Regions from separate parts of the Paenibacillus sp. JL3B1040 genome, predicted to be linked through region 4. Evidence: riboswitches for the same ligand, from Rfam matches in the RefSeq annotation. Region 4 holds a riboswitch; each other region holds the start of a gene.
The links. A riboswitch is a leader RNA that binds a small molecule or an ion and turns the genes downstream of it on or off. The one in region 4 is predicted to bind cyclic di-AMP.

Region 1: it holds a riboswitch for cyclic di-AMP, as region 4 does, so the genes downstream of both, ACZF99_RS12855 (3D domain-containing protein) here and ACZF99_RS00560 (C40 family peptidase) in region 4, are expected to answer to the same signal.
Region 2: it holds a riboswitch for cyclic di-AMP, as region 4 does, so the genes downstream of both, ehuB (ectoine/hydroxyectoine ABC transporter substrate-binding protein EhuB) here and ACZF99_RS00560 (C40 family peptidase) in region 4, are expected to answer to the same signal.
Region 3: it holds a riboswitch for cyclic di-AMP, as region 4 does, so the genes downstream of both, ACZF99_RS06520 (KamA family radical SAM protein) here and ACZF99_RS00560 (C40 family peptidase) in region 4, are expected to answer to the same signal.

The regions. Positions count from the first base shown of each region.
Region 1 covers NZ_CM169317.1:2,856,250-2,863,763, forward strand. Annotated here, with positions in the region: gene ACZF99_RS12840 (dihydroorotate dehydrogenase) at 12-944, opposite strand; gene ACZF99_RS12845 (dihydroorotate dehydrogenase electron transfer subunit) at 941-1,636, opposite strand; gene ACZF99_RS12850 (polysaccharide deacetylase family protein) at 1,835-2,656, shown strand; gene ACZF99_RS12855 (3D domain-containing protein) at 2,695-3,396, opposite strand; cyclic di-AMP (ydaO/yuaA leader) riboswitch at 3,404-3,576, opposite strand; gene ACZF99_RS12860 (amino acid ABC transporter ATP-binding protein) at 3,758-4,480, opposite strand; gene ACZF99_RS12865 (amino acid ABC transporter permease) at 4,467-5,129, opposite strand; gene ACZF99_RS12870 (transporter substrate-binding domain-containing protein) at 5,226-6,077, opposite strand; gene ACZF99_RS12875 (alpha-glycosidase) at 6,350-7,514, shown strand, end outside.
Region 2 covers NZ_CM169317.1:2,706,255-2,713,768, forward strand. Annotated here, with positions in the region: gene ACZF99_RS12115 (manganese catalase family protein) at 47-931, shown strand; gene ACZF99_RS12120 (spore coat protein) at 985-1,575, shown strand; cyclic di-AMP (ydaO/yuaA leader) riboswitch at 1,644-1,784, shown strand; gene ehuB (ectoine/hydroxyectoine ABC transporter substrate-binding protein EhuB) at 2,004-2,912, shown strand; gene ehuC (ectoine/hydroxyectoine ABC transporter permease subunit EhuC) at 2,914-3,567, shown strand; gene ehuD (ectoine/hydroxyectoine ABC transporter permease subunit EhuD) at 3,571-4,233, shown strand; gene ehuA (ectoine/hydroxyectoine ABC transporter ATP-binding protein EhuA) at 4,252-5,040, shown strand; gene ectA (diaminobutyrate acetyltransferase) at 5,059-5,568, shown strand; gene ectB (diaminobutyrate--2-oxoglutarate transaminase) at 5,582-6,874, shown strand; gene ACZF99_RS12155 (ectoine synthase) at 6,871-7,248, shown strand; gene thpD (ectoine hydroxylase) at 7,293-7,514, shown strand, end outside.
Region 3 covers NZ_CM169317.1:1,481,165-1,488,678, forward strand. Annotated here, with positions in the region: gene cobT (nicotinate-nucleotide--dimethylbenzimidazole phosphoribosyltransferase) at 1-1,023, shown strand, start outside; gene cobU (bifunctional adenosylcobinamide kinase/adenosylcobinamide-phosphate guanylyltransferase) at 1,020-1,607, shown strand; gene cobS (adenosylcobinamide-GDP ribazoletransferase) at 1,604-2,458, shown strand; gene ACZF99_RS06515 (cobyric acid synthase) at 2,828-4,387, shown strand; cyclic di-AMP (ydaO/yuaA leader) riboswitch at 4,418-4,559, shown strand; gene ACZF99_RS06520 (KamA family radical SAM protein) at 4,719-5,870, shown strand; gene ACZF99_RS06525 (methyl-accepting chemotaxis protein) at 5,963-7,514, opposite strand, start outside.
Region 4 covers NZ_CM169317.1:121,257-128,770, forward strand. Annotated here, with positions in the region: gene ACZF99_RS00535 (hypothetical protein) at 3-296, shown strand; gene ACZF99_RS00540 (4a-hydroxytetrahydrobiopterin dehydratase) at 466-765, shown strand; gene ACZF99_RS00545 (c-type cytochrome) at 854-1,213, opposite strand; gene ACZF99_RS00550 (GNAT family N-acetyltransferase) at 1,378-1,875, opposite strand; gene ACZF99_RS00555 (C40 family peptidase) at 2,145-2,636, opposite strand; cyclic di-AMP (ydaO/yuaA leader) riboswitch at 2,641-2,858, opposite strand; gene ACZF99_RS00560 (C40 family peptidase) at 3,101-3,592, opposite strand; cyclic di-AMP (ydaO/yuaA leader) riboswitch at 3,597-3,733, opposite strand; gene ACZF99_RS00565 (hypothetical protein) at 3,954-4,787, opposite strand; gene ACZF99_RS00570 (M1 family metallopeptidase) at 4,865-6,865, opposite strand.

The sequences.
Region 1 (7,514 bases), 2.7 Mb from region 4:
TGCCTTATATTTTATAGGATTCCGCGGATTTCGTCCAAGGTTCGGATGCCCTCCCGGCTTAGCCAGGCTGCAAGGTCAACGACCAGTTGCTCTCCCGCATGCAGGTTTACGAAATTATGGGTTCCCACCTGAACGACGGCGGCGCCGGCCATAACGAACTCGACGATGTCCTCCGCGCAACCGATGCCTCCCATCCCCATCACCGGAATCGTGACGGCTTGGCTGACTTGATGCACCATCCGCAAGGCGATCGGCTTGATTGCCGGACCGGACAGCCCCGCGTACAAATTGTCGAAGACGCTGCGCCGCTTATAAATATCGATCTTCATCGCCGAAAACGTATTGATCAGCGATACGCCGTCCGCTCTCTCCTCCTGACACATAACGGCCATGCCGACGATATCCTCGGCATTCGGCGACAGCTTGACGACCAGCGGCAGCGTTGTTGCTGCCCGTACTTCGCGGACGACCTGCCGGGCGATGTCCGTCTTGATCCCGTAGGCCATGCCTCCCGCCTTAACATTCGGGCAGGAGATGTTCAGCTCGATCATGTCGACGGCGGTTCGACCTTCCCGCTTGCGCCAAGCCGCATCTTCGGCGATCAGTTTGGCACCCTCCACATACTCCTCGATCGTATTTCCGCCCAAATTCACGATCCGCGCCAAGTCGAGCGTCTCCCACCGCGGACATTCCTCGTGCAGGAATGCGGCTACGCCCGGATTCTCCAGCCCGACGCTGTTCAACATCCCGGAGGCCGTTTCCGCAACGCGAATCCCATCGTTACCGGCTTTCGGATGCAGCGTCAGTCCTTTGCCGGACAATCCGCCCAGCTTATTGATATCGTAAATCGCACCGTATTCCTTGCCAAATCCAAACGTGCCGGAGGCCATAACGATCGGGTTCTTAAACGAAACCCCGGCGATGTTGCACGATAAATCCGTCATGCAAACACCACCTCCTCCGCCAAAAATACCGGACCGTCGGTGCAGGCTTTCCTCCGTCCGTCTTTGCATTTCACACTGCACACGAGGCACGCCCCAATCCCGCAGGCCATACGGTTCTCCAGAGAGACGTATACCTTGGCCCTGCCGCCGCTAAGCGCCTGTTTGCGCTGGACGGCATGCAGCATCGCGTGAGGGCCGCAGGCGATGACCGTATCATAAGCCTCAAAATCCACTTGATCCAAAATCAATCCACCTACGTCAACTGTCACTTTGCCCCGGGATACGGCACGAAACTCCTCCACCATGTAAGCCTCTCGGCTGAATCCGAGGTAGACGTCGGCCTCCGGCGTTTCTCTTAAGGCGTAATAAAACGGAGCGATGCCGATCCCGCCGCCAACGAAAGCTATCTTCCCCTCCAACTGCGGAAACCCGTTGCCAAACGGCCCTTCCAGTATCAACGGATCGCCCGGCTTCAGTCCGGATAACAAAGCGGTTCCTTCGCCCGCGACCATAACCAGAAATTCGATCCGGTCTTTGGTGATATCAAAGATGCTGATCGGCCGGGACAGTAAAGGATAACGTTCCCCGGCGCGCAGCATGTAGAACTGCCCCATTTTACCCGTGAACCGCCCTTGCGCCGTGAGCCTGAACACCCCTTGCGCCACTTCTTGGTTGGACACTACCGTTGCCATGATTCCACCTCATCCCTTCAATTACGCTTCATCAAAGGATGCAATTTTTCGCAAGGATCGTCTGTGATATATCTCACATCACCAACAACAAGTCGAAAACCGTGACTTTTTTCACGTTTTCATTATTTTCTGCAAGGGTTAGGGAATACTAAACCGCAGCAGTTACAGTATTGGGATGAAGGAGGACTTAAATTGCTTATGCTGATAAAGAAAGCTTGGGTCTTGTTCACGGTCGTTTCTTTGTTGACGCTCGGCGGCTCCGGACTCTATAAAGTTGATGCCTCCTCTGCCGTTCTTGAACCGCAGGGGCCGGGATCGCCGGCCAATCTGGAGGGGAACAAGTCAGCACCCGTCGTTGCGAGACCCGTGGATCTCGGCGAGCTGCGGCGCAAATACTCGGAAACTTTCAAATTCCGTGGTCCGGAAGTGAAGCAGATTGCGCTGACCTTCGATGACGGTCCCGACCCGCGGTTCACGCCGCAAATTCTCGACGTGCTTCACCGTAAAGGGGTCAAAGCGACCTTCTTTGTCGTTGGAGCGAGGGCTAAGAAATTTCCCGCCTTGATGCGGCGGATGCATCAGGAAGGTCATCTCATCGGCAATCACTCCTTCAGTCATCCGAATTTTCACAATCATTCCGTCAAACAGTTCCAAACCGAAATTCTGCGTACGGAGAAAATCGTTCAGCTCACCGTCGGGTATCGTCCCAAATTAATTCGTCCGCCTTATGGTGAGGTGAAGGAGGAACAGGTGAAATGGGCCAAGAGAAACGGCTACACCCTCGTCAACTGGAATGTGGACTCGCAGGATTGGAAAGGGCTCGATAAGGATAAAGTCAAATCCAACGTCATCGGCACGGCGGGCCCCGGCTCCATCATTCTGCATCATTCGGGAGGTGGCGTCGGCTCCAATCTCACCGGCACGATTCAGGCGCTGCCGGAGATTATCGATGCTCTGCAGGCGCAGGGCTATCATTTTGTCGATCTGGCCGAGTTGCTGCAAACGACCAAATACCGCTAACGAAGCAGAGCTCCCTCGTCGAGGGAGCTCTGCTTGTCCTAGTTCAACACGTAAAGGGTGACGTCTTGATAACCGAATGATTTCACGGAAGCGGCGCTGCCGGGAATGAAGATGTCAATGCGGTTGCCTTTGATCGCACCGCCCTGGTCGGAGGCCGTAGCTACAAAGGCTTGATCCGGCAGGCCGTCATGGTTGTGTCCGGTTACGAGCACCTTCGTCCCCATCGGAATGACCTTCGGATCGACGGCGATGGTACCCAGCTTCAGCGGGTTGCCGAAGTAATCTACCGCGCCCCATTTCCCGTTTTCGCTAGCCGATGCCGAATAAGCCGAGGCTTTGACGGCGATGGTATGCGAGTAAGTGAACGTTTTCCCCCAAGCCTCAACGATCTTGTCGCTGGACATGACCTTCAGTTTGGAAGCGGCAGCCGTCATGGGGGCGGCGGCCGGCGCAGCCTCCTGTTTGGCTGGCGCGGCGGAAGCTAAGGCGATCGCACGGGTTTCAGCCCCCGGAATGATGATATTCAGGCCTTCATATATGTTCTGCGGATGTACGGATGGGTTTGCGGCCATAAGCTTGTTCAGATCCACTCTGTAATGTTTGGCAAGAAGATAAAAGGTGTCTCCTTCCACGACTTTATGTACCGCGTCTGCATGAACGGAAGCCGTCAGCAGCGTGATTGTCATACTTGCGGCGATCAACGCCGATGCGGCAATTTTGGAACCGATGCGACTTATCAATGAATGATCCTCCTTTTTACTGCGCCTGCGGAGTTAGTTGTCGGATTCGGAAAAAAGGAACATTCCCGGCGCTCCCTATTGGGCTGCGCTTCACCCCAAGAAAACGAAGCTCGTTTATCGCCGTTCGTTTCCAGCTTTCGTCCCCCGCACCTCGGTTTCAGGTTTCGGCTTATTGAATATATCACAATTTTGTAACCAATAGCTCAGGTAATTCCCACCAAGTGGCTTGAAACCTTGATAGGTCGGGTTACATTTTTGTGTTCGAACGTAAAATCAAGGTTAAAACCGAGCGTGCGTTCGGCCCGAAAAAGGGCAAAAAATAACCGCCCGAATTTTTGATTTCGGACGGTTACATGGGCCTTTATAATACCTTGCTCAGAAAATCCTGTGTCCGCTGATGCCGCGGTGCGCCAAATACCTCTTGCGGCGTACCCTGCTCCAAAATGACGCCTTGATCCATAAACAGGATGCGGTCGCCGACCTCGCGGGCAAACCCCATTTCGTGGGTGACGATGACCATCGTCATCCCCCGTTCCGCCAAGCTCTTCATGACGTCGAGCACTTCGCCGACCATTTCCGGGTCCAGCGCCGAAGTCGGTTCGTCGAACAGCATGACATGCGGTTCCATGGCTAGCGCGCGGGCGATGGCGATCCGCTGCTTCTGGCCGCCGGACAGCTGCGCCGGGTAGGCGTCCCGCTTATCTTCAAGGCCGACCGTGCGGAGCAAGTCCATGGCGATGGCTTCCGCCTTGCTTTTGTCGAGCTTTCTCACGCGAATCGGCGCTAACGTAATGTTGTCGATGACCGTCTTGTGCGGGAACAAATTGAAATGCTGGAACACCATTCCCATTTTCTCGCGGGTTTGGTTGATGTTATGTCCCTTGGCGGTAATCGAAGCGCCTTCGAACGTGATCTCGCCTTCCGTCGGGACCTCCAGCAGGTTCAAGCAACGAAGGAACGTACTCTTCCCCGAACCGCTCGGACCGATGACGACGACGACTTCGCCTTTGGAGATGTCCAGGTCGATGCCGCGCAAAATATGCAGTTGGCCGAACTTTTTATGCAAGTCTTTAACGGTGATCACTGGTCTTCAACTTCCTTTCGAACACGCCCAAAATGCGGGACAAGGTGAATGTCAAAATAAAGTACATGATGGCGATGATCAAATACGGCGTCATCCCGTCGTACGTGATCGTCACGACCGATTGCGCTTGATAGATCAGCTCGGCCGTACCGATGATCGATACGATCGACGATTCTTTGATGATTGTAATAAACTCGTTGCCGATGGCGGGAAGCACCGATTTGATCGCTTGCGGAATGATGATGTGGCGCATAGTCATCCCTTTGGTCATTCCCAAGGAACGGGCCGCTTCTCCTTGCCCCCGATCGACGCCTTGAATGCCGGCCCGGAAAATTTCCGCCAAATAAGCCGAACTGTTGATCGACAGCGTGATCGCCCCGGATTGAATCGGCGTGAAGTTAACGTCAAACATAAACGCAAACCCGTAGTGAATAATCAAGAGCTGAACCATCATTGGCGTGCCGCGCAGAAATTCGACCCAGGCATGGCCGAAGAAACGTATGATTCTCCAAGGCGACATACGCAGCAGCGCGATCAACAATCCAAGGATAAAGCCGCAAAACACGCTGATCGCTGCCAAGATTAGCGTATACTGCACGCCGGCCAAGAAATAACTCCGGTATTCCATAAACATCGATATAAGATCCATATTGCCTTCCTTCCTCCTCCTTTACCTCAAACCCTTGCGCAAAAAAACAGAAAATAGCGAATGGGTTTCGCTATTTTCTGCAGGTTCGAATCCATCCTATTTGATGGCCAGATCGCTCGCTTCGGCGACAAACTTGTCGATACTGCCGTCGGTAAGCAAACGATCCAGTGTTGCGTTTACTTGATCCAGCAGTTCCGTGTTGCCCTTCTTCACGCCGACCACATAACCTTCATCCTCGTTCTCCAGCTCTGCATCCGTAATCGATAGTCCATCGACTTTCTTCACGAAGGCTGCGGCAACCGGGCCGTCGAGAATGGCTGCATCCACGCGATTGGTATTGAGTTGCATAATAATATCGTTGATTTTAGCTAGCGAAGTCAATTTGGCATTTGGGATTTCCTTGGCCATGTCCTCTTGGATTGACCCTTGCTGAACGCCGATTTTGGCGCCTTCCAGCGATTCCACGGTACCGAATTTGTCTTTGTCTGCCGCGCGGGTAACTACGGCCTGCTCGGCGTTAAAATAAATTTTAGACATGTCGATTTGTTCGGCACGTTCAGGCTTTGGGCTCAACCCCGAGATGACCAGATCGACCCGGCCGCTCGACAGTTCGTTCAGCAGGGTGTCGAATTTCAAATCCTTGATTTCCACTTCGGCGCCCAAATCCTTGGCGATTTCCTTCGCAATCTCCACATCGAACCCGACGATTTGGTCTTCACCTTGGTCGTTTTTAATGTGGAACTCATACGGCGGAAAATCCGCGCTCATGCCGACGATCAGCTTCTTGGCCGGTTCGGTTTGCTCTCCGCCCGCCTGGGTTTCGTTTTGGTTCGCGGCTTGGCCGGCGTTGCCCGCGGCGTTTCCGCTGTTATTTTTTTCCTGACCGCAAGCGGCCAGCACCAAAGTTACCATCATGACGGATAGGAATAACATGCCCCATTTTTTCATGAATCTCTCTCCTGTTCTGCTTGGCTTATTTTCATTCTATGATGATTACTGGGCTAATTATAAATCAGAATGTATATATATGCAAAACAATTTTCACAGCATTTATCATATTTTCACAGTTCCGACTTATATCGGCCGTTCGAATTCTCATTTATCATACTTTGGTCAATTCGTTGAATATTTATGTCCCTCTCCCGGTTCATGCTTCGCGCCGCGTTTGGGAATAATAAGCCTGCAACGATCACTAGCGAAATGAGAGGAGGCGCCGATCCGTGTTGCTTGAAGCGCTCTACCACGTTCCTCGGGACAAATGGGCCTATGCCTACGATCCGACCACCATTCATCTCCGCATTCGTACCAAACGGGATGATGTGGAGCAGGTCTACGCGATGACCGGGGACAAATACGACTGGGCGGGGACTTATCAGGAGCTACCGATGGAAAAAGCGGCCCATGACCGCATGTTCGACTATTGGGAGGTTGCCGTGCGTCCCAAGTTCAAACGCCTCTCCTATGCTTTCAAATTGACCGCCGGGTCTGAAACGGTATACTTGCTGGATGCGGGGATGCAATCGGAAGCCCCCTCTCCGCCCGGCGAATGCTTCGAATTTCCGTACATCCACGAAATCGAAGTGGTCCGGGTGCCGGAGTGGGCCAAGCAGGCGGTGTTTTATCAGATCATGCCGGAACGGTTCGCCAATGGCGATCCCTCCAATGACCCGAAGCCGGTGGAAGCCTGGGGCGGCAAACCGACCCGGGACAATTTCTTTGGCGGCGATTTGCAAGGGATCATCGATCACCTGGACGATTTAACCGATCTGGGTATCACGGCGCTTTACCTGACGCCCTTATTCACGGCGCCGTCCAATCATAAATACGATATCGTCGATTACAAGCGGGTCGATCCCCATTTCGGCGACAATGCCTTGCTGAAAACGTTGGTGGAACGCTGCCATGACCGAGGAATTCGCGTCGTGCTGGACGCCGTCTTCAATCACTGCGGCGAACATTTCCCCCCGTTCCAGGACGTGCTGAAGAATGGAGAAAGCTCCCCCTATGCCGGCTGGTTTCATGTGAACCGCTTTCCCGCAAAAGTGGAAAACGGCATCCCTACTTATGATACGTTTGGCTTTTTTCCCAATATGCCTAAATTTAATACGGCCAACCCCGATTTGCGCAAATATTTGCTCGGCGTCGCCGAATATTGGATTAAAGAGATCAAATTGGACGGCTGGCGGCTGGATGTAGCCAACGAAGTCGATCATCCCTTTTGGCGCGAATTTCGGCAGGTCGTGAAACGGGCCAATCCGGAAGCCTATCTGATCGGGGAAGTATGGAGCGATTCATTAAATTGGCTCCTGGGGGATCAATTCGACTCCGTCATGAATTATCCGTTTGCCGACAAAGTGCTGGAGTTCTTCACCGGAGGCACGGACG
Region 2 (7,514 bases), 2.6 Mb from region 4:
TCCGTTCAATACTAACTTGGACACGAAGCAAAAAAGGAGGGATGAGATGTTTTTTCATATAAAGGAGTTGCAATACAATGCCAAACCCGATAAACCCGATGCTGTATATGCCAAAAAGCTGCAGGAGGTATTAGGCGGCCAGTTCGGCGAGATTACGGTGATGATGCAGTACCTGTTCCAAGGATGGAATTGCCGTGGGGAACAAAAGTACCGCGATATGCTGCTGGATATCGGAACCGAAGAAATCGCACATGTCGAAATGTTGTCCATCATGATCGCTCAGTTGCTGGATAACGCACCCGTTCAGGATCAAGAGGAAGCAGCTAATAAGCCTATCTTGAATGCGGCGATGGGCGGAATGAACGTGGAGGATGCAATCGTGAAGACCGTGATGGCCGGGATGAATCCACAGCATGTCATCGTCTCCGGATTGGGTGCGACCCCGACGGATAGCGTAGGATACCCTTGGAACTCCCGTTACACCATAGCCAGCGGCAATTTGCTTGCCGATTTTCGGGCCAATCTGAATGCGGAGTCCCAAGGCCGTTTGCAGGTTTGCCGTTTGTACGAAATGACGGCGGATCGTGGCGTTCGTGACATGTTATCTTTTCTGATTGCCCGGGATACGATGCATCAAAATCAATGGATGGCCGCGATTGAAGAACTAGAGAAAAACCAGAAGCCGATTGTCCCTAGTACGTTCCCGCAGGGGTTGGAGAAACATCAAGTTTCTTACTCCTTCATGAACTTTTCTTCCGGGGAAGAAAGCAAGCAAGGACGCTGGGCACAAGGGACCAGCATGGATGGACAAGGCGAATTCGAGTATATTACCCATCCGGAAGCCATGGGGCAAAAGCCAGTATTGTTGCCGCCTCCATTATATGTACACGGAACACCTCCGACGTCCCATAATCCCGTTGACGTAAGGTAAATAACGATCCTAAAAGTAAGCGGGTTAACTCCATTCGAGATTAGAAAGGAACGATGGACAACATGAAAAATTGGGGAGCTCATGAATTTCTGGAAACGAACGAATTGCTTCGGAAATTGACTGCGGATATTGAGCTTCATGCGCTATTCGCCGGAATGACGAATGATCAGGCTTTTAGAACAATGCTGCAACGCCATATCCAAATGATGGATGGGGCTTATCACCAAGCGATCCGTTTAATGCAGTACAAAGGGGTGGACGTGTCTCCAAGCACCACCGCGGCTCGCCGGTTCAACCTTCAACAGACGCCCCATGTTGGTTTCCAGCACCCGCATTCGATTCCGGCTCCGTCCTTGAACGTCCAGCAGTTAAGCGATATGACCATGGCGACGCTAATTTTAAATTCTCACAAAACAGGCTCGGCGGTCGGTATGTTATGGGCGGCCGAATGCGTGGACCCGGATGTACGTGCACTCCACGTCATGTGCGCCAACAACTGCCAACAAATGGCATATGAAGCATTTCAGTTTATGAACGAACGCGGGTATTACGAGGTTCCGGCAATGCCGCAATCCGACGTATCGCGAATGGCGTCGCTTTATCAATACGGATCTCCGACAAGTTACGCAAACAACCCTGTTTGATCATTATTTTGAAAGTTAAAATGTGAAATTGCAGATAATGGGTTGACATTGTCTGGAATAGCCTTTACGATAAACACACGCTTAGTTTCCAGTTCATGGCTGGAAAGCGGGGGAACCAGTTTTTTGGGGCGAATCATTCTTTAACGATTGTAGGGTACCATCTTACCCGAGTCCGTCAGCTAACCTCGTCAGCAGTGGATGGGTCTAGTTTCACGCAACTTTACGCAAACTTCCAATGGCCCTTATATAAGGGCCGTTTTCTATTTTTTTGTGCGGACCCCTGCTGGCGGAGCTATGCTTTCCCCTAGGCGAGGGGTCTCTTTTTTGGACTCCGGATTGAAAAATGAAAGGGGGAGTCAGGCATTCGGAATAGAGTTTGAATTTAAACCTACTAAACCGATGAAAAAAATGAGAATGAAAGGCTGTGAATGGGGTTGAGAAAAGTATCATGGTTGTTAATTTCATTGCTTGTAACGGTCTCGCTAACCGCTTGTAATCCGGGACCAACCGCTAATTCGGGCAACGGGGGCACAAACACCGATTCCGAAGCTGAAGGGACGCTGGCCGAGGCAATTCGAACCGGGTCCATTACGGTTGGATTCGCGAATGAGAAACCCTATGCCTACAAAGACGCTAACGGAGAACTAACCGGCGAAGCGGTGGAAATCGCCCGGGTGATCCTCAAAAGGCTGGGCGTTAACGAGATGAAAGGCGAGTTGACCGAATTTGGCTCCTTAATCGCCGGGTTGCAGGCCAATCGATTCGATCTGATTACCGCGGGAATGTTCGTGAACCCGGAAAGGTGCGAGGCCGTATTGTTCGCCAACCCGGAGTATAGTATCGGCGAAGCGATTGCCGTAAAACAAGGGAATCCTCTTCGTCTTGGTAGCTATGAAGACATCGCGAATAATGAGAAGGCTCGCGTTGCCGTTATGACAGGCGCGGTGGAAATCGGATATCTGCAAAAATCCGGTGTCCCGGATGATCGGATTATTCAAGTTCCGGACCAGGCGTCTGCGATCAGCGCCCTCCAATCCGGACGCGTGGAGGCGATCACAATGACGGGGCCTTCGCTGCAAGCGATGCTTGAATCCGCCGGGGACAAGGACATCGAGAGGGTCAACGATTTTTCGCAACCGGTTATTGATGGACAAAGTGTACGCGGGTACGGCGCTACGGCGTTTCGTTTGGCAGACAAAGAATTTCAGGAAGCCTATAATGCGGAATTGACCAAGATGAAGGAATCGGGCGAACTGCTGGATATCCTGCAGCAATTCGGATTCACGGAGCAGGAATTACCCGGGGACATGACGGCTGCCGAGCTTTGCGGGGCATGATATGCCAGAGTCCTGGATCGACTTTATTCCCACCTTGCTGGAAGGAGCGAAAACCACCGTTACTGTCGCCTTGTTTGCGGCATTATTGGCGGTCATCGCCGCCTTCGTCTCGGGCTTGATGTGCTTATCCCGCCTTCGCCCGATTCGTTGGCTCTCCTCAATTTATGTGGAGGTTTTCCGAGGGACGTCCTTACTCGTTCAGTTGTTCTGGCTGTATTTTGCACTGCCATTCGCCGGTCTGGAGCTTCCCAAATTGCTCGCGGCCATATTAGCGGTGGGATTGAACTTTGGAGCTTACGGCTCTGAGGTTGTACGTAGCGCCATATTGGCCGTGCCGAAAGGCCAATGGGAAGCGTCGATTGTTTTAAACATGAAACCATGGCAAAGGATGACTCACATTATTTTGCCGCAGGCTGCATTAAGAATGCTTCCTCCCTTTGGCAATTTGCTTGTTGAATTAATCAAATCCACGTCACTGGTTTACTTCATCACTATGGCGGATCTCACTTACCAGGCAATGGTTCTCCGCAACAACTATATTTCCTGGACATCGGAGATTTTGTTCCTGCTGCTGCTTATGTATCTGGCGATCGCTTCTATCGTCTCCTTCGGCATCCGGATTTGGGAGCGCAAATGGTCCGAAGGGAGGATGTGACGGATGTGGGATTGGCAGTACGCCTTTGAAATCCTTCCGGAGCTTCTCGTTGCTCTCAGAATGACCATAGTAGCTACGCTTTTGGGATTCTTGACTGCATTGATCGGTGGATTGCTGCTGGCTCTCGCCATGCGTTCGAGATTTGTCGGGCTACGTATGGCGGCAAAGGGATTCAATGGATTTATCCGGAACACGCCGTTGTTGGTTCAGGTGTTCTTTATTTATTACAGCTTGCCGATGATGGCCGGCATTTCATTACCGGCTTTCTATGCCGGAATTCTAGGATTAGGGTTGCACTATAGTACTTATTTATCCGAGGTTTATCGCTCAGGAATTGATGCCGTTCCCAGAGGTCAATGGGAGGCGGCCGTAGCGCTGAATTATTCCAAGGTAGATACCTGGCGTTCGGTGATACTTCCGCAAGCTATTCCGCCAATCATTCCAGTTCTTGGGAATTACCTGATTGTGATGTTTAAGGAAACCCCGATCTTGTCCGCTATCACCTTGGTTGAATTGCTATTGACCGCGAAAAATATCGTTTCGGAATCCTTCCGGGTATTTGAACCTTATACACTGGTTGGCGTCTTGTTTCTGGCTATCAGCTATCCGTCCTCGCTATTCATTCGCCGATTGGAAAAAAGAATGAATCTCCAAAGGGGCAAATAACGAAGGGAGGTGGAAAAAATGTCTTTGCCGATGGTGAAGTACACGGGGGTTACGAAGACTTATGGCGAACGTCAGGTGCTTACCGGCATTGATTTGGACATCGCGGCAGGCGAAAAGGTAGCGGTCATCGGACCAAGCGGTTCAGGCAAAACGACGATGGGTCGTATGCTTGTGACTTTGGAGGAGCCTACGACCGGTACGATCGAAATTGACGGCGTCCATTTGTGGCATATGTCCAGGAAAGGTCGGCTCGTACGGGCTAATGAGAAGCATTTGCATGAGATGCGTGGAAATGTAGGCATGGTATTTCAACACTTTAATCTTTTTCCGCATCGGACAGTACTACAGAACGTGACTGAAGCTCCAAGGAGAGTGCTGAAGCTGTCAAAGGAAGAAGCTGAAGAGCGGGCAATCGGCATGCTCCGCAAGGTGGGATTGGATGAAAAATTGGCAGATTATCCGGCTCAATTGTCCGGCGGACAAAAACAGCGCGTGGCGATTGCCCGGGCGCTCGTGATGCGTCCCAAAGTGATGGTGTTTGATGAGGTGACTTCGGCGCTTGACCCAGAGTTGGTTGGTGAGGTGCTGGAGGTCATTCGGGAAATCGCCGATGAAGGGGAAATGGCAATGATGCTCATTACTCACGAGATGGACTTCGCTAGGGAGATCGCGGATCGTGTGCTCTTTTGCGCGGATGGGAACATCATAGAAGAAGGGCCGCCGGAGGCTATTTTTGAACATCCACAAACGGAACGGCTTCAATCGTTCTTAAAGCGATTCCGCTCTGCCGTGTATTCCATGGCGTGAAAAGGTAGGTGAGTCTACATGAACAATACGCTACGCAGTCTGATTATTCGCAAACCGGATCCAAACGATGCGAAAGGCGTTTATGAATTGATTCGCAGCTGTCAAACGCTTGATCTGAATTCTGCTTATGCTTACTTGGTATTATGCGATTATTTTAGAGATACTTGTGTGATTGCGGAGGATGGAGCGAATCTTGCCGGTTTTCTCTCGGCTTTTCGATCGCCGCTCCGCCCGGATTTGTTGTTCGTGTGGCAGGTAGCGGTAGCGGACACTCATCGAAGGCAGGGTATCGGTAAACGGATGCTATCCTACGTACTTTCGGAGAATACGGTTCCCCCGATTATTTATTTGGAAGCCACGATCTCCCAAAGCAATTTGGCGTCGTCCCGTTTGTTTACAGGGTTGGCCAGGGAACATTCCGCTCCGGTCGAGATCACATCCGGCTACAAGGCATGGATGTTCCCCGAGGGGATTCATCATGAGGATGAACCTCTTTACCGAATCGGCCCTATAATTCATCAACTTTAAATGGAGGTATGAGATGCAGACCCAAACTCTTGAAACACCGAGTATGAACGTGTTCGAACAGCTAGAATCGGAGGTCCGAAGCTATTGCCGAAACTTCAGAACGGTTTTTCACAAGGCGCAAAATGCCAAGCTTTGGGATACGAAGGATAGAGAATATATCGATTTTTTTGCAGGTGCCGGTGCTTTGAATTATGGACATAACAATCGAAAGATCCGCGATAAGCTGATCACTTACTTGCTTGAAGACGGCGTGACCCATAGTTTGGATATGGCAACCCACGCTAAAGAACAATTTTTGAGCAAATTTGATGAAGTTATATTGAAGCCACGCGGGTGGCAATACAAAGTGATGTTTCCGGGACCGACAGGGACCAATGCTGTGGAGAGTGCCTTAAAAATCGCTCGCAAAGTGACGGGGCGCTCGACGGTCATCAGCTTTACCAATGCCTTCCATGGGATGACGCTGGGTTCGCTGGCTGTCACGGGGAATGCATTTAAACGCAAAGGGGCGGGAATCGAGTTGCCTCACTCCGTTTTCATGCCCTATGACGGGTATTTCGGCGAAGACGTCGATACGATTCACTATATGGAGAAGCTGCTTGATGATCCAGGAAGCGGAGTGCCGTTGCCTGCTGCTGTTATTGTGGAGGCGGTTCAAGGCGAAGGAGGACTGAATACCGCTTCGGATGACTGGCTTCAAAGGCTGGAGCTTCTCTGTCAAAAAAGGGGCATTCTGTTGATTCTGGACGACATTCAAATGGGCTGCGGCCGAACGGGACCGTTTTTCAGCTTCGAGTCAGCCGGGATCGTGCCGGATCTCATTTGCCTATCTAAATCCATCGGCGGTTATGGCTTACCGTTAGCACTTACTTTAATCAAACCGGAGTTGGATGCTTGGAAGCCAGGTGAGCACAACGGAACTTTTCGCGGCAACAATCTCGGGTTTGTCGGGGCTTCGGAGGCACTGGATTACTGGAAAACCGAGACATTTCGCGAACAAATTGAAGGCAAGGCAAAGCGGATCGAGTCTTCTTTACACCGGATGATCGAGCGGAAGCCTGAGCTGAAAGGCAAACATCGCGGAAAAGGAATGATTCAGGGCATTGCCTTTGAGCAGCCGGGTTTGGCGGAAAGATTGTCCGAATTGGCTTTTGAATCGGGGTTGATCCTGGAAACCTCAGGTCCATGCAGCGAAGTGGCTAAATTAATGCCGCCGCTAACGATTGAATATTCGACGCTTGAACAAGGTCTTGAAATACTGGAACATTGCTTGAACCAATTAGCTGCTGAGGAGGTTTCTTCATGATTGTGAAACATCTAAGTAACATCGTCGGAACGATTGATGACGTAGATACGGAAACTTGGAACTCTCGGAGATTGCTCCTGGCTAAAGACAAAATGGGGTTTTCACTAAACGATACCCTGATTAAAGAAGGGACGGAAACGCTGATCTGGTACAAAAATCATGTTGAGGCGGTTTATTGCATTGAGGGCGAAGGGGAAATCGAGGTAATTGGCGGCGAAACCTATCCGATTTCACCGGGCATGATGTATGCGCTGAATGGCCATGAGAAGCATTATCTGCGGGCGCGTTCGCAATTGCGAGTGATCTGCGTGTTTAATCCGCCGCTTACGGGCCGGGAGGTTCATGATCAAGATGGGACCTATCCATTGCTGTAGCCCGTACGAATACATCTATTTTATTATAGAAAGGATGAAGTGAAATGCGCGGTACAGAACTCTCAGCGCAAGTCGATTTTTCTAAGGATGTTTATCCTTCCCGAATCCATGCGGAGCCGCAATGGTTGCCACGGCAGGATCCGGTGGTGTATTCCGAGTGGAGCTCGGCGAGTCCTATCCCTAAGGAGCAGTTAGAGTTTTACCAGCAGAACGGATACTTATTCTTGGAAGGTTTCTTAGCTGAAAATGAATTGAGAGGGTATCAA
Region 3 (7,514 bases), 1.4 Mb from region 4:
GTCATGGAGGCGGCCCGGGTTCATTTGGACCGGTTGACGAAGCCGCCGGGAAGTCTCGGCAAGCTGGAGGAGTTGGCCGTCAAGCTGGCGGGCATCACGGGTGGGGTCCAGCCGGCGTTCCCGCGACGTTCGGTCATCGTGATGGCGGCGGATCACGGCGTGTGCGAGGAAGGAGTAAGCGCCTTTCCGGCCGAAGTGACGCCGCAGATGGTGCTTAACTTTCTGGCCGGCGGTGCGGCGGTAAACGTGTTGGCGCATCATGCGTCGGCCGACGTCGTTTGCGTGGACATCGGCGTGAATGCGGAGCTCGCCCACCCGGGCCTTGTACAGCGGAAGCTGCGTTACGGAACGGGGAATATGGCCAAAGGGCCGGCGATGAGCCGGGACGAAGCCGAAGCGGCCATCCTTGTCGGTGCCGAGGTGGTCGATAACGCGGTCTCCCAAGGCGTTCGGCTGTTCGTCACCGGAGAGATGGGCATCGGCAACACCACGGCCAGCGCTGCGATCATGAGCGGCCTGACGGGGGTTGCGCCGCAGCGGAGCGTTGGACGCGGAACCGGAGTCGGCGATGAACGGCTGCGGCATAAGGTCGCCGTGGTGGAACGAGCGCTGGAAGTAAATCGCCCGGATGCGGGGGATCCGCTGGATGTGCTGGCCAAAGTGGGCGGGCTTGAAATCGCCGGATTAACCGGCGTCATCCTGGGGGCCGCCGCCCGGCGCTGCCCGGTAGTGATCGACGGCTTCATTTCGACCGTCGCCGCTTTGCTGGCGGTTCGCCTGAAGCCGGTGGCGGCCGATTACCTGATTGCTTCGCACGTCTCCCACGAGCAGGGACACCGCGCCCTCCTGCAGGAGCTCGGCCTGAACCCGATGCTGGAGCTGGACATGCGGCTGGGCGAAGGCACGGGCGGCGTACTGGCGCTGCATCTTGTCGATGCGGCCTGCCGCATCATGGCCGAGATGGCGACATTCGAAAGCGCCGGCGTCGCGGATGGCGGGCATGGCGGGGAGACGGCGCGATGAAGATCCTGGTGACCGGCGGCGCCCGCAGCGGCAAAAGCACGTTTGCCGAACGCTGGGTGATGAAACAGGCGACGGCTGCGCATTATGTCGCAACGGCGCAAGCGTTTGACGACGAGATGCGGGCCCGCATTCATCTGCACCGACTCCAGCGGGAGCAAAGCGGGTTCGCTTGGACGACGCTCGAGGTGCCGCTCGGATTGGCCGAACTGCTGCAAGAGCTCGGCGAACGGCCGGTTGGGAAGGGAGGAGCGGAGGACGACGCTTGTCCGACCGTGCTGATCGACTGCTTGACCTTGTGGCTGTCGAACGTGCTGCTGGGCGCGGGAGAACGGCCGGGGGAAGCCGATGCCATCCTGGAGCGGGAGATCGAGCGGTTGGTTGCCGCGATCGAAGTCTTTCCCGGCACGCTGGCGCTGGTGACCAACGAGGTGGGCAGCGGCATCGTGCCCGAATATCCGCTGGGCCGGCAATACCGGGATTGGGCCGGCCTTATGAACCGCACGATGGCGGAGTTATCGGACCAGGTCTTTCTGGTCACCGCCGGAATTCCCATCGAGCTGAAGAGCCGGGAGTATCGCTTATGACCGAATCGAAACGCGATCCTTCTTCCCGGGCAGGCAAGCCCGGAGCTCTGCAGCCGATGCTGGCAGCCTTCCAGTTCCTGTCCCGCTTCCCGGTGCGGACCGAACTGGAGTTTACGCCGGACCTGCTGCGGCGCAGCATCGCCTACTATCCGCTAGTCGGGGCGGCGATCGGCGCCGCCGTCTTGGCGGGAGGCTGGCTTGCCGGCTGGCTGCTCCCTCCGCTTCCGGCAGCCGTGCTTGCGTTAATCCTCTGGGTCTGGCTAACCGGAGGGCTGCATCTGGACGGCTGGATGGATACGGCTGACGGGCTGCTGAGCTACCGGCCCCGCGAGAAGATGCTGGAGATTATGAAAGACAGCCGGGTTGGCGCCATGGGCGTGTTAGCCTGCGTTCTTTTGCTCCTGCTTAAGACATCGCTATTGGCATCCCTCTTCCAAGAGGACATGCTGTCGTTGGGGCTTGCTTTGCTGCTTGCTCCCCTGTGGAGTCGCTGGTTCATGACCCGGGCGATGCATCGATGGCCGAAAGCCCGGCAAGGCGAAGGGTTGGCCGCGCAGTTTCACGGCTTCGGCGAACGTGATGCTTGGAGCGGCACGATCATGGCGGTCACTTTATCCGTCGGGGTGCTGCTGTGCACGCTGCTTCTGTCGCTAGGGAGAGTTGATGAACCCGCCCTGCTGCGTTCGTTGCTGTATCTCGGTTTATCGCCGGTGCTGGCCTGGGCGGCGGGGACTTGGGCGGCGCGCCGGATCAGTGCCAAGCTGGGCGGCTTGACCGGGGATACGTACGGAGCGCTGGGCGAAGGATTGGAAGCCGTTTTGCTGCTGCTCGCCGTGCTGATTTTACGGTAATTAACCGGAATCCGAGTTAAGCGGACGGGACCGCAATCGATTTTGACGTCAGGTACATTCGGTGTTCCGACGCTTTGCACCATTATCCCGTTTGCTCAGGGCGCTAAGAAAACGGGCGAGCTTGAGGTTGAGCGCGCTTAGCCGAGGGAGGAAGGGATGATCGCTTCAAGATCGATGGAAGATGGAATAGGCTGCCTTCCGACCTTACCGAAAGGGATAATCGTGCAAAGCCGGCTGAAACCATATATTAACGACCCAGGATTCAGGATTCAGGATTCGGAAAGGAGCGGAACCTAGGTGAACAGACGTGATGACAAGTTTAAGGTTGATGCCGACGGCCCTGCCTCCGCTCCGCCGGGTGCCGTATTGATGATCCAAGGCACGGCATCGGACGTGGGCAAGAGCGTCATCGTGACGGCGTTATGCCGCATTTTTGCGCAGGACGGGCTTCGTCCGGCTCCGTTCAAATCGCAGAATATGGCCCTGAACTCCTATGTGACGGAGGACGGACGGGAAATCGGCCGTGCGCAAGGCGTCCAGGCGGAAGCTTGCGGCATCGCCGCCACCACCGACATGAATCCGGTACTGATTAAGCCGACCGGGGACATGCATTCGCAGATCGTCGTTCATGGGCGTCCATACCAACATCTCAGCGCGTCCAGTTATCGGGAGGAATTTCTGCCCCAAGCCAAGCCGCTGGTGATGGAAGCGCTCGGGAGACTCCGTGCGAAGCACGGTATCGTCGTCATGGAGGGGGCCGGGAGCCCGGCGGAAATCAACCTGAAGCAACGCGATATCGTCAACATGAATCTGGCCGAATGGGCGGACGCTCCGGTTATTCTAGCGGCTGATATTGATCGCGGCGGCGTGTTCGCCTTTCTCGTCGGCACGCTGGAGCTGCTGGAGCCGCAGGAACGGGCCCGGGTCAAAGGGTTCATCATCAACAAGTTCCGCGGCGACCTGTCCCTGCTGCAGCCCGGGCTGGATTGGCTGGAGCGGCGGACCGGCATTCCCGTTATGGGCGTGCTTCCATTTCTGCCGGATTTGGAGATTGAAGCGGAGGATTCCGTCATTCTGGATACCTACGCATCCGGCCCGGGGGTGGGGATCGAGAAGGAGCTGGACATTGCGGTCATACGTTACCCGCGCATATCCAATTTTACCGATTTTGATCCTTTGGCCGCCGAACCGGACGTGTCGCTCCGTTACGTGAGCAAGCGATCGGAGCTCGGGCGCCCGGATGCCGTGATTTTGCCGGGGACGAAGGATACGATCGGGGATTTGGAATACCTGCGGAGGCAAGGGCTGGAGGGAGCCATTCGCAGCCTGATCGAGGAGGAAACGCACATCCAGCTTGTCGGCATCTGCGGCGGTTACCAAATGTTGGGGGAAGAATTGCACGATCCCCAAGCGGTAGAAGCCGCCCAACCAAGGTCGGCGCTGGGTTTAGGCCTGTTGCCCTTGTCGACGACTTTTCTTCCGGGCAAGAAGACGCTCCGCGTGCATGGCCAAATCCAAGATGGCCAGCCCGTACCGCTGCATACCTCGGTCAGCCGGATGGCCATCGAAGGTTATGAGATCCATGCCGGTTCAACCCAGCGGCTTCGGGACATCAGCCCCCTGTTCCTGCTTCAAGCCGACGATCCGGGGGAAGATGGGGCAGCCGCACCGCATTCGGAAGGCGCAGCCCGCCCCGACGGGAGAGTGTTCGGAACGTACCTGCACGGGTTATTCCATAACGATGCCTGGCGCCGTGCCTGGCTGGACGGGCTGCGAGCCGGTAAAGGGCGGGAACCCTTGGGCTCCACCTTTACCTCTTCGTCGCGCAAGGAGGAAGCCTTTGATCGGCTGGCCGATCATGTCCGCAGCCATTTTCGGATGGACCTGATCTACCAAATTGCCGGAATTAGCCCGGATCCCGAGAGTTAAGCTTTGACAAATCGGGCGAATGTAAGGTAGCATAATAGTACGCTTAATTTTCGATGAGTAAGGTCGAAAAGCGGGGGAACCAATTTTTGGGGCGAATCGTTGCTGGTTTTACGTAGGGAACCATCTTTCCCGAGCCCGTCAGCTAACCTCGTTTGCAGTGGATGGGTCATGTTTATAATTTCAGTCATCAACCAATGACCCTGTCGTTAGAGCGGGGTCTTTTTGTGTTCGTCAAGACCTTTGAGCCGAGCATTCGGCGGAGTACTCGCTTTCACTGCAAGGTTCCCTGCTTCTTCTTTGCGCATCGATCATTCTAAAGGAGGAGATGGTTATGGCAAATCCGAAGTATATCACCGATATCGCCAAGGTGAGCGAGTTGTCCGAACAGGAGCGGCGGGAATTGAAACCGATTACGGACAAATTCGTCTTTCGGGTAAATGATTACTACCTGAAGTTGATCGATTGGAACGATCCGGAGGACCCGATCCGCAAGCTGGTGATTCCGAATACGGGGGAACTGAAGGAATACGGGCGTTGGGATGCTTCCGACGAGGCCGTCAACTACGCGGTTCCCGGCTGCCAGCACAAATACCGGACGACCGCGCTGCTGATCGTATCCGAGGTTTGCGGTTCCTATTGCCGCTATTGCTTCCGCAAACGGCTGTTCCGCAACGATGTGAAGGAGGCCATGTCGGACGTGACCCCCGGCATCGAGTACATTGCTCAGCATCCGGAGATCAACAACGTCTTGCTGACCGGCGGCGACAGCTTAATTCTGGCCACGAAAAAGCTTCGTTCCATTCTTGAACAGCTGCGGGCGATCGAACATGTGAAAATCATCCGGCTCGGCTCCAAAATCCCTGTCTTCAATCCGATGCGCATCTACGAGGATCCGGAGCTGCTGGATCTGATCAGAGAATTCTCCACCGTAGATCAACGCATTTATGTCATGGCGCATATCAATCATCCGCGCGAAATAACCCCCGAGGCGAAACGAGGCTTTCAGGCCTTGCACGACGCCGGGGCGATCGTGGTCAATCAAACGCCGATTCTCAAAGGCATCAACGACGATGCGGCCGTGCTTGGCGAATTGCTGGACCGGTTATCCTGGGCCGGCGTCACCCCTTACTACTTCTTTATCAACCGGCCGGTTGCCGGAAATGCCGATTTCGTCATTCCTCTCAAACGTGCGTATCAGCTGGTTGAGGAAGCGAAAGCCCGCACATCGGGGCTTGGCAAGCGCGTACGCCTGTCGATGAGCCATTCGTCGGGGAAGATCGAAATCTTGGCGATCGAAGACGGTCAGGCTTATCTCAAATATCATCAGTCACGGGATAATGAATACGGTAAATTCATGATCTTGCCTTGCCCGGACGAGGCGGCCTGGTTCGATGATCTGCCGGGCAACGAGGCCTATTGGAAGCAGCCGGAGAAGCAGCCGGACGAAGCTGTTTCCGCGAACGAAATGTCCTTTACCGGTTAAAAACAAACGTACCCTGACCGCCGGCCCCCGCATAAGGGGGGGAAGGCAGTCAGGGTACGTTATTTTTTCAGTTCGGTGCGGCCTGCTGCGGTCTAAATCCGGAATTTCGCCATCGATTCCTGCAGCGACAGCGCTTGCTCGTGCAGCGAACGCACCGTACGGGCGTGGCTTTCCATTTCGCTGAGCTGCTGCTGCGAATAGTTGGCGATTTGCTCCATATTGGCCAGGGATTTGGCGGTAATGTTGGCCGACTCTTCGACGGAAGCGGTCACTTCCTCGGTACCGGCGGACACCTCCTGTGTCGAAGCCGAGACGGATTGTATCGTCAAGTTGACGTTCTGAATGAGCTCCGTCAATTGTTCGAACGCTTGGCCGGCTTGTTTCACCCGCTCAGTTCCGGAGACGATTTCCTCGCTAGCCCGCTGCATCGCGCTGACGGAGTTTTCCGATTCCTCCCGGATGCCGAGCAGATTCTCGCCAATCTCTTCCATCGCCAAGCGGGATTGCTCGGCCAGCTTGCGGACTTCCTCGGCGACGACGGCGAACCCTTTGCCGTGCTCGCCGGCCCGTGCGGCTTCGATCGCCGCGTTCAGCGCTAAGATATTGATCTGTTTCGTAATTTCCGTAATGGTTCCTACGACGCTCGAAATCGATTCCGAGCGGTCGTTCAACGTGCGAATATGCTCGAGTGTCCGGTGGGCCGCCTCCTCCACCTGCTGCATTTGCATGACGGCCGTCTGCGCCAACGTATTCCCGGTACCGGCCTCCTCGGCGGCCTGTCCGATCCGCTCGGTCACTTCGGCGGACGAGGCGGCGATGTGCTGCACACCCTGTGAGATTTCTTCCATCGCCCGCGCGTTCTCGGCTGCGGCTGACGCGATTGTCATGCTGCCGGCTTCGATTTCCCGAGTGGCTGCGCCCGAACGGGAGATCAGTTCCTCAAACGTCGTCACCGATCGGGACAAGCCTTCGGAGCCGCCTACGACCGCCTGGGACGTTTCCATCACGGCGGCGAACATGTCCTTGAGCTGATGGGTCATCGTCCGGAAGCTGCCGGCCAGTTGGGCTACCTCGTCGTGTCCCTTCACTTCGATCGTTTGGCGGAAATCGCCGCCGGCCATCTTTTGCGTGACCGCCACCAGCTTTTGGATCGGTTTCGTGATCCGCGCACTGACGAAGTACGCCGCCGCCATGCCCGCAACAATGACGAGCAGGGTGATTCCGATACATATGTACAAAATTTCGTCCTTCTTCTTATCGATGAAGGTGGCGTCAAGGCCAATGGCCAACATGGCTTTGCTGCCGGGAATCGCGATATAAGCCGTTTTGTGCGAGCCGAACCGGTCGGAATACAGCTCGCTGATATGTACCCCGCCTTTTGACGCCTCAGTCATTGCCGGTTGAATCTCCAGCTTGTCGCCAGGTTTCATGCCGGAATTCTCGTTGGTCGCCAAAACGGTAGCGTCGTCTTCCTGAATCTGAAGCAGATAAGCGGTGTTCAAGTTAAAGTCCTTAGCGCTTTTCGTCAAATAGGACTCCACCGCAAAACGCGAATTATCTTTGCCGCTGAGCAATTGCAGCGATTGGGTCGTATCCAGCCGTTTGAAAATGTCCTGGGTACTGGTTTGCAGAACCTTGTCGAAC
Region 4 (7,514 bases):
CAGTGGGCGTAAAACACGGCAGGGATTATGAATTTATTTTGGCTGATTTGACGAAAGCGGTTGGCCGGATTCAGGATAGTTATCTGTTCTTCGAAATGGAACCTTCCGAATGGGAGGTGTTGTCCGACGCAGATCGGGACGAGGTGTTCGAGGCGCTGGCGGAAGACTTGTTTTATGGGCTGGGGACAGAGCCGGTGATCGAGGTGGGCGGCGCGGTTGTGATCTACGATCCTGAAGGCCACCGTATCAATTTTCTAATCGGAGATGCAGAGCTGACCTCGGTTTCCTTGATTTGACCCGGGTTCGATCGCCACTGGGCCCGTCAGCGGCCGGTACGCATGAAGGCGCGGGTTCGAGAATACAATAATTGGAGACGGGGCTAGGACAAATCAACTTCAGATCCTGGTGCGTGACGAGGATGCTTACATATACAGGAGTTCTTGAAGAGAACGGGGAGGAAGAAAAATGCCGTTTACACCGCAAGAAGTAGAAGCGCATTTGGAAAAGCTGGAAGGCTGGGAGCTTGAGGAGGGGCGATGGATTTTCCGCAAATACACGTTCTCCAACTTTATGAAGGGGATCGCGTTTGTCGATGAGGTTGCGGCGATCTCGGAAGCGTTTAATCACCATCCGTTCATCACCATTGACTATAAAACGGTAACGCTCCGCCTGACTTCATGGGAGGAAGGTGGCATTACGGCTGTCGACATCAAAGAGGCTCAGCAATACAACGAGGCGTTCGAGAAGATGCACTCGGGAGATTAACTTTTCAAGAGATCAGGTCTGATCGGTGTGGACAAAATACGCCCGCCGGGAACATGATATTCCCGGCGGGCGTGCTTTTCGTATGCCTTTATTTTTTCTCCGCAAGCCACATGGCGACGTTAGCGATTTCCTCTTCCTTTAAACGATCCTTAAAAGAGGGCATCATGCCGCCTTTCCCTTTAGCAATAATCGAATACAGCTGTTCCGCCGTCAACTCCGAGCCAATCTTCTGCAGATCCGGGCCCGCTCCGCCTTGCAGCGTATCGCCATGGCAGGAGATGCAATTCGCTTTGACGATGGCTTCGGCTTGTTCGGCATTCATCGTGATTTCAGGCAATTGCGGTTTGGCTTCCTGCTCGGCCTGTTCCCGGCTTGGCAGGGTGAACATCAATACAAGGGCCAAAGCTCCTGCGATGACGAACAAACCGCTCATGATCCACTTTTGCATTCCAATCGCCCCTCCTATGTATACTACCTAACATTATAACGGAACACGCTGTCCGATCATAGTCTTTGTGTCAAAAATAGGAACAAAAATAACGGACATTCACCTAAATGTGTGCCGTATGTCATAGCGAGGTTTGGTCCGAGGTGTAAAAAAGGAGCTCGCCCTTATCCGGGTTGCCCCTTATATACCATGCAGTAAAACGGTTTGGACACACCGCCGGGCGTCATCTTCTCATAAAGATCGGTGATGACGAACCCGGCCTTCTGGTAGGCTCGGATCGCCCGAGTGTTCCACGTGAGCACCTCAAGGTCGATTTGGTTGTCCGGTTTGCGGCGCCGGGCTTCTTCTACGATGACCGAGACAAACCGCTTGCCCAACCCCTGTCCGCAAAGGTCAGGCTTCATGCCGATCCCGAGCCGGGTCACCCCCTCCATCGGGAAATATTGGGCAAAGCCGGCCAGGTCGCCAGCCTCATTTAGTACCGAGACATACTGCTCGGCGCGGATCGCCGGATTTCCAAACTCCACGTCGAGCGCTTTCATTTGATTCCAGGGCAGCCAGCTGTAGATATCGTACGGGGAATCGTAACGCCAGGTACATATGACTTCGCCATGCGCTTCTTCCATCGGCACGATCCGAAACGGAGACATCGTTTGGTCCATATTGCCCCTCCTTTGTTAGAGGTAAATCCGTCGTGTTTTCTTCTATTACCCTCACAATAGCCGGATTTACTTGGCTTGTAAAGTCCTTTGCCTTCAGGAGGTAACTCATGGTTTTTTTCGCCGGATTTCCAAGTTTCCGGTAACCTTTTGGCCGGATGTCTCGTTATATAGATAGGGGTGCGGACAAAAAAGACCGCAAGCTGTTCCGAGTCGGAAACTTGGGCTTGCGGCGAGAGACGATGAACTTGTTGAAACCCGTAAGAATAAGATTAAGATTCCGCAGCGTAGACGGAGTATCCGTATTTACTGAGAACCCGCTTCGCGCCAACGTAGCGGTTCTGGTAGTAGCTGCTGCTCAGCTTGTCGATGCGAATGCCTTTGGATGAGGATGCGTGAGCGAATTCGCCGTCGCCGACGTAAATGCCGACATGAGAAACTCTGCTTGCCCCCGTGGTTTTGAAGAAGACGAGATCCCCTGCCTGGAGTTCGCTCTTCGCTACCGGCGTTCCCTGCTTATACTGGGCGGAAGATACGCGTGCAAGCTTGATGCCCATTTGGCTGAACACGTACCGGGTAAACCCGGAGCAATCGAATCCCGATGTGGTGGTGCCTCCAAATTTGTAGGGTGTCCCGTACACGGAATCGACGATGCTGGCTAGCGGCGTCGGTTCTGCGGCTTGCGCGTCGGCAAAGGCGCTCCCCGCCCCCAACGTGCACAGAAGAGCCAAACTCGTTACCGCTGCTGTCAAGGTCTTTCTCAAGATGTCAAACTCCTTCCAAGGCCTACGAGGTTAGCTTATGGATTCGGTTGAAGGTTCCCCTATGATCTCACTATACAAGGAGGGTTAAAAAGTCATCTTTCATCCAACCTTCTCGGTGCTCCAAACTTAACTTTTTGAACCTGTACCCTATTGTTGAGACCAATTCACCCTATGCTGGGTCCCCCGTTTCCCGGGTGCTTGGGAATTCGGCAGTTTCGTTGTAGGTTGCACCCAAGCTGTTGCCTTAAGATCAATTACAGCAATCATTACAAAGTTGTTACCATTTACGTTGTTCATTTTACCAAAGGCGTCCAGAGTTGACAAGTTTATTGGGGAAAAGGCTTCTTTTGGCCTGTTTTGACGAAGAAAATCGAGGATAAATGGTTCCTAAGGGGGGGCAACGGAAAAGAAAAAAACCCGCAGAGACGTTGTGATCAACATCCCCACAGGCTTCGTGGCGGTTCTTATTGAACATCATCGTGATCAGTAACATCACCGGTTACATCTTCATACTTGTCGGTGCTCATGATGCGTTTAGCTCCAACGTAACGCTCGACGTAATACTTCTCGCTTAATTTGCTGATGACTACGCCTTTGGAAGAGGAGGCATGAGCAAATTTGCCGTCGCCGACGTAGATGCCGACATGGGAAACGCCTTTGCCGGAAGTATTGAAGAAGACCAAATCGCCGGTGATCAATTCGCTTTTCTCGACTGCGGTTCCCATTTTGTACTGAGAGCCGGATTGGTGAGGCAGCTTGATGCCGATTTTCGAGAAGACGTACAGGGTAAATCCGGAACAGTCGAAACCGTCTGTGGTGGTGCCGCCGGAAACGTAGTTGCTTCCCAACGCGCCGTCGATTACGCTGTCCAATTTGGAATCGGCGAAAACGCTACCAGTTCCAATGGTGAAAAGTAAGGCAAAACTTACTGCTGCTACCGTCAAACGCTTCTTCAAGAAGTTATGCTCCTTCCAATGCCTACGAGGTTAGCTTAAGGATTCGGTTGAAGGTTCCCTATGATCCCTCTAAGACGAGACCAATTCACCCAAAGTGGTTCCCCCGTTTCCCTGGTGAAGGGAATTCGGCTTTGATTTCACACCTGAATTTACTTATTCGACATCCGGCGTCATTCTCCTGCCAATGATGACAAAAATAATTACAAAACTGTTACTGAAATTGCGTTGTTGTTATTGTAACAAAGCCAGGTATCTTTTGGCAATGGTTAATTCGCAAGATTAAGAGGGGAAATAGGGATCAAGGCCTTCGCCAAACGGCGAAGGCCTTGATTTTACTGGGTTTTGGAGGGGTAAAAAAATTTTAACTTTTTCGTGCTTTCGACTGCCAAAGATGAAATTGAGAGGAGACCTTCCAAACTTTAAATGCGCTGCGAAAAAGAGGGTAGATCTGCTGCAGGATAAGGGCCAACAGGCCGGTCCAAAACCAGGAGACCGTCCCGAACAGCAGGAAAAGAAGCACACCAAAAGCCCCGAGAATCGCCGTGATGCCGATCGCTTGCAGGAGGCTCTTGAAGCAGAGCAATAGGGAACTCCAGACGCCGGCTTTAAACAAATAACCGAACTGGGCAAATAACAGGAACTGCCGGATTAACCAGCCATAGATCAACCAGCCCAGCACCAAGCCGATCCCGACGAGCCAGGCCCTAAGCGGGGCTCCTCCTCCCCCCGCCAACTCCGGCCAAAGGGATAGCAGCCGGGGCACAATCCAGAAGGCGGGCAGCATCGTTAGCATAAGCTCCAGTGCGTAAAACAGAATCACCGGCTTGCCGAACTTCTTCATTCCCCGGAAGAGGGGGAAACCCGGGTTTTGTTGATCGGCCGGCGTGAAGCCGTAGAAGATCCCCGCTTGAATCAACGGGGTCAGGATCATGCGGACAACCGCCATTCCCCCCAGTAGCCAGCAATATAACCGAACATCCGGATTGCTCCATAAATTGATTTGCCCTTCCAGCAGGAACAGAATTTGCGACAGCGCGGTAGGCGGCGGGTTGGGATATCTTTGCAGCAGCGCGGTAACGGCCGTATCGACCAGCCGGTACAGAAACAGTCCCCACAGCAGTTGGTACAGGAACAAGATGATGACCGAGGGAAATTGGCTTTTCAGGGTGGTCCACCCCAAACGAACGAAACTCATTTCTTTCCCTCCTTTAGAGGTGGATTAACAAAGTCTTTTGATCGAGAAGTTCTTCCGAATAAGGAACTGCTGTCGAGCTACCACAGGAATGTCCCCAGTATCGCCTCGAGCAGTTTCGTGACGCTCATGTTGGAGCGGGACAACGTGGTCTCCGGGATTTCCGCCTTCAGGTAGTTGTTGAGATGCATGTTCTCCACCGTTAAGGTGTAATCCGGGTCGATTTGGACCCAAGCCAGAGGCGCTTTATATTGCAGCTTGATTTCGACGCGGGTGTCTACCCCGTTCCACTGCTTGCGCACCGTGTGCCCGTCGGTGAAAGTGAACAGCAGAGGGACCTTCGGGTGAGTCGCCCCTTTGCGGGAAAATACCACACTTGACTCGTATAGGCGGTTCCCCTGTTGGGTGATCGGGGTGACTTGAATCCGGTCTACGGCGAAATCGGCCATTTTGCCGTCGTAGACGTATTGCTGAAAATAAGATTTCCAACTCCGGCTGGTCACTTGCTCGACTACCCGTTGAAAGTCGGCCGTCGTCGGGTGTTTGAACCGGTATTTATGGCTGTATACGCTCATGATCCGTTTCATCGTCTTGCTGCCGACCTGACGCTCGATATCGAGCAGGATCAGTTTGCCGCGGTAATACGCGTTTTTGGCGTAGCCGTTTCCGGAGCCATACTTCCAGGCGTTTTGGGTCAGCGGGGCCGGCGATGTAATCAAAGCGGACTGAATCGGCAGGTTCGGGGCGATCCCGAACTCCTGTTCCATCAGCTTATCCTCCGCGTAGGAGGCAAAGGCCTCGTCCAGCCAGGCTTCCTCGAACTCGTTGTTGGCGATCATCCCGTAGAAAAACTGGTGGGCAATCTCATGGATGACCGTGCGCTCCAGTTCGTCGTAACCGGGCGAATCGCTGGTGGCCCCGAATGCGGTGACCAGGGTCGGATATTCCATGCCGCCCGCACCGTTGCCGCTGGCCGGCGGGACAACGACCGACAACGTGGAATACGGGTAGCGGCCGTACCATTTGCTGTAGTTCGCCAGCGCCACCTTGGCGGCATAGAAGTATCGTTCTTTCAGGTCTTTATGGGCGGGATCGAGATACAGCTTAATGCGCACGCCCGGAACCTCCGCGGAGGAGAAAGGCTCTTCCGCATAGACGAAATCCGGCGAGGCTGCCCAAGCGAAATCGTGAACGTCGTCGGCGTAGAATTGAACGGTTTTCCGCCCTTCCTTCCGCACCGCCTTTTTGGTCTGAAAACCGGTGGCTGCCACGGTATAGGTTTCAGGAACGTTAATCCTCACGCTATAAATTCCGAAGTCGGAGTAAAATTCCGAATTCCCGTGGTACTGATGGAGGTTCCAGCCCTCCGTCGTCCGCCCCCGAGTGCCCACCGGCTCATACACGCTGATTTTGGGGAACCATTGTCCCGCCATGACGAAATCGTCGGCCACACCCATCCGAGCAAAAATTTTCGGCAGCTTTACGGTGAACTTCATTCGCAGCGTCAGGCTTTCGCCGCCTTGGACCGACACGGGTAAACGCACTTTGGCCAAGGTTTTGTCTTTCGTATTGCCGTCATCGGGCTGGACGTATTGAATCCGATGCAACAGGGAAATGCCGTCGGTCGTCCGCAGCTCGGTGATCTCCATGGATCCCCAGCCGTCCTTCGGCATGACGTCGTTCCGCAGCTTCCCGCCCGATTCCTTCATAAAGGTTGTATCCTCGGAGGCAAACGCGTTAGGGTATAAATGCAAATACACTTCGTTGATCGTTTTTTTGCCGGGATGGGTCCAGGTCAGCGTCTCCGAACCGGTCAACGTGCCCGCCTGCTCGTTCAGCGTGACGTCGATGTGGTATTCGACGACCCGATTGCTGAGCACTTCGGCGGTCGGTTGCTGAATGCTTTCGGCTTGCGGCGGTACAGAGGTTTGTCCGTTTTTTTGGACTGCCTTGGGCCCCGCCTTTGCCGGGACGAATGAAGCCATCGAGTCCCCGCCCCCACGCAGGGTCAGCCAGGCGGCTCCGAGGGTGAGGCACAAGGCAAGGATAGAAAGGCCGTAAATCATAGTACGTCGGGTCATACAATGGATACCTCCCGTTGACAAGCATCTACAGCATGTATATGTTTGCAATTGGAAGATTATTAGCTAAAATTGAGAGGTAGTTCAAAAAGAAGGATTTTGATCACGATGTGGTTTCTAGAGGCTGACTCGACATCGAATCTTGGACTCAACCGGGCCCTCCGTTGCTCACGTAGGTTTTGCCTACGCTCCGCTACTCGGTCCCTAGTTTCGTCCAACCTTCTCGGTGCTGAAAAGCCGTCTTTTTGAACTTTGATTAAAATGAAGAGGTAGTTCAAAAAGAAGGATTTTGATCACGATGTGGTTTCTAGAGGCTGACTCGACATCGAATCTTGGACTCAACCGGGCCCTCCGTTGCTCACGTAGGTTTTGCCTACGCTCCGCTACTCGGTCCCTAGTTTCGTCCAACCTTCTCGGTGCTGAAAAGCCGTCTTTTTGAACTTTGATTAAAATGAAGAGGTAGTTCAATAAAGAAGGATTTTGTCACGATGCGGTTTCTAGAGGCTGACTCGACATCGAATCTTGGACTCAACCGGGCCCTCCGTTGCTCACGTAGGTTTTGCCTACGCTCCGCTACTCGGTCCCTAGTTTCGTCCAACCTTCTCGGTGCTGAAAAGCCGTCTTTTTGAACTTTGATTAAAATGAAGAG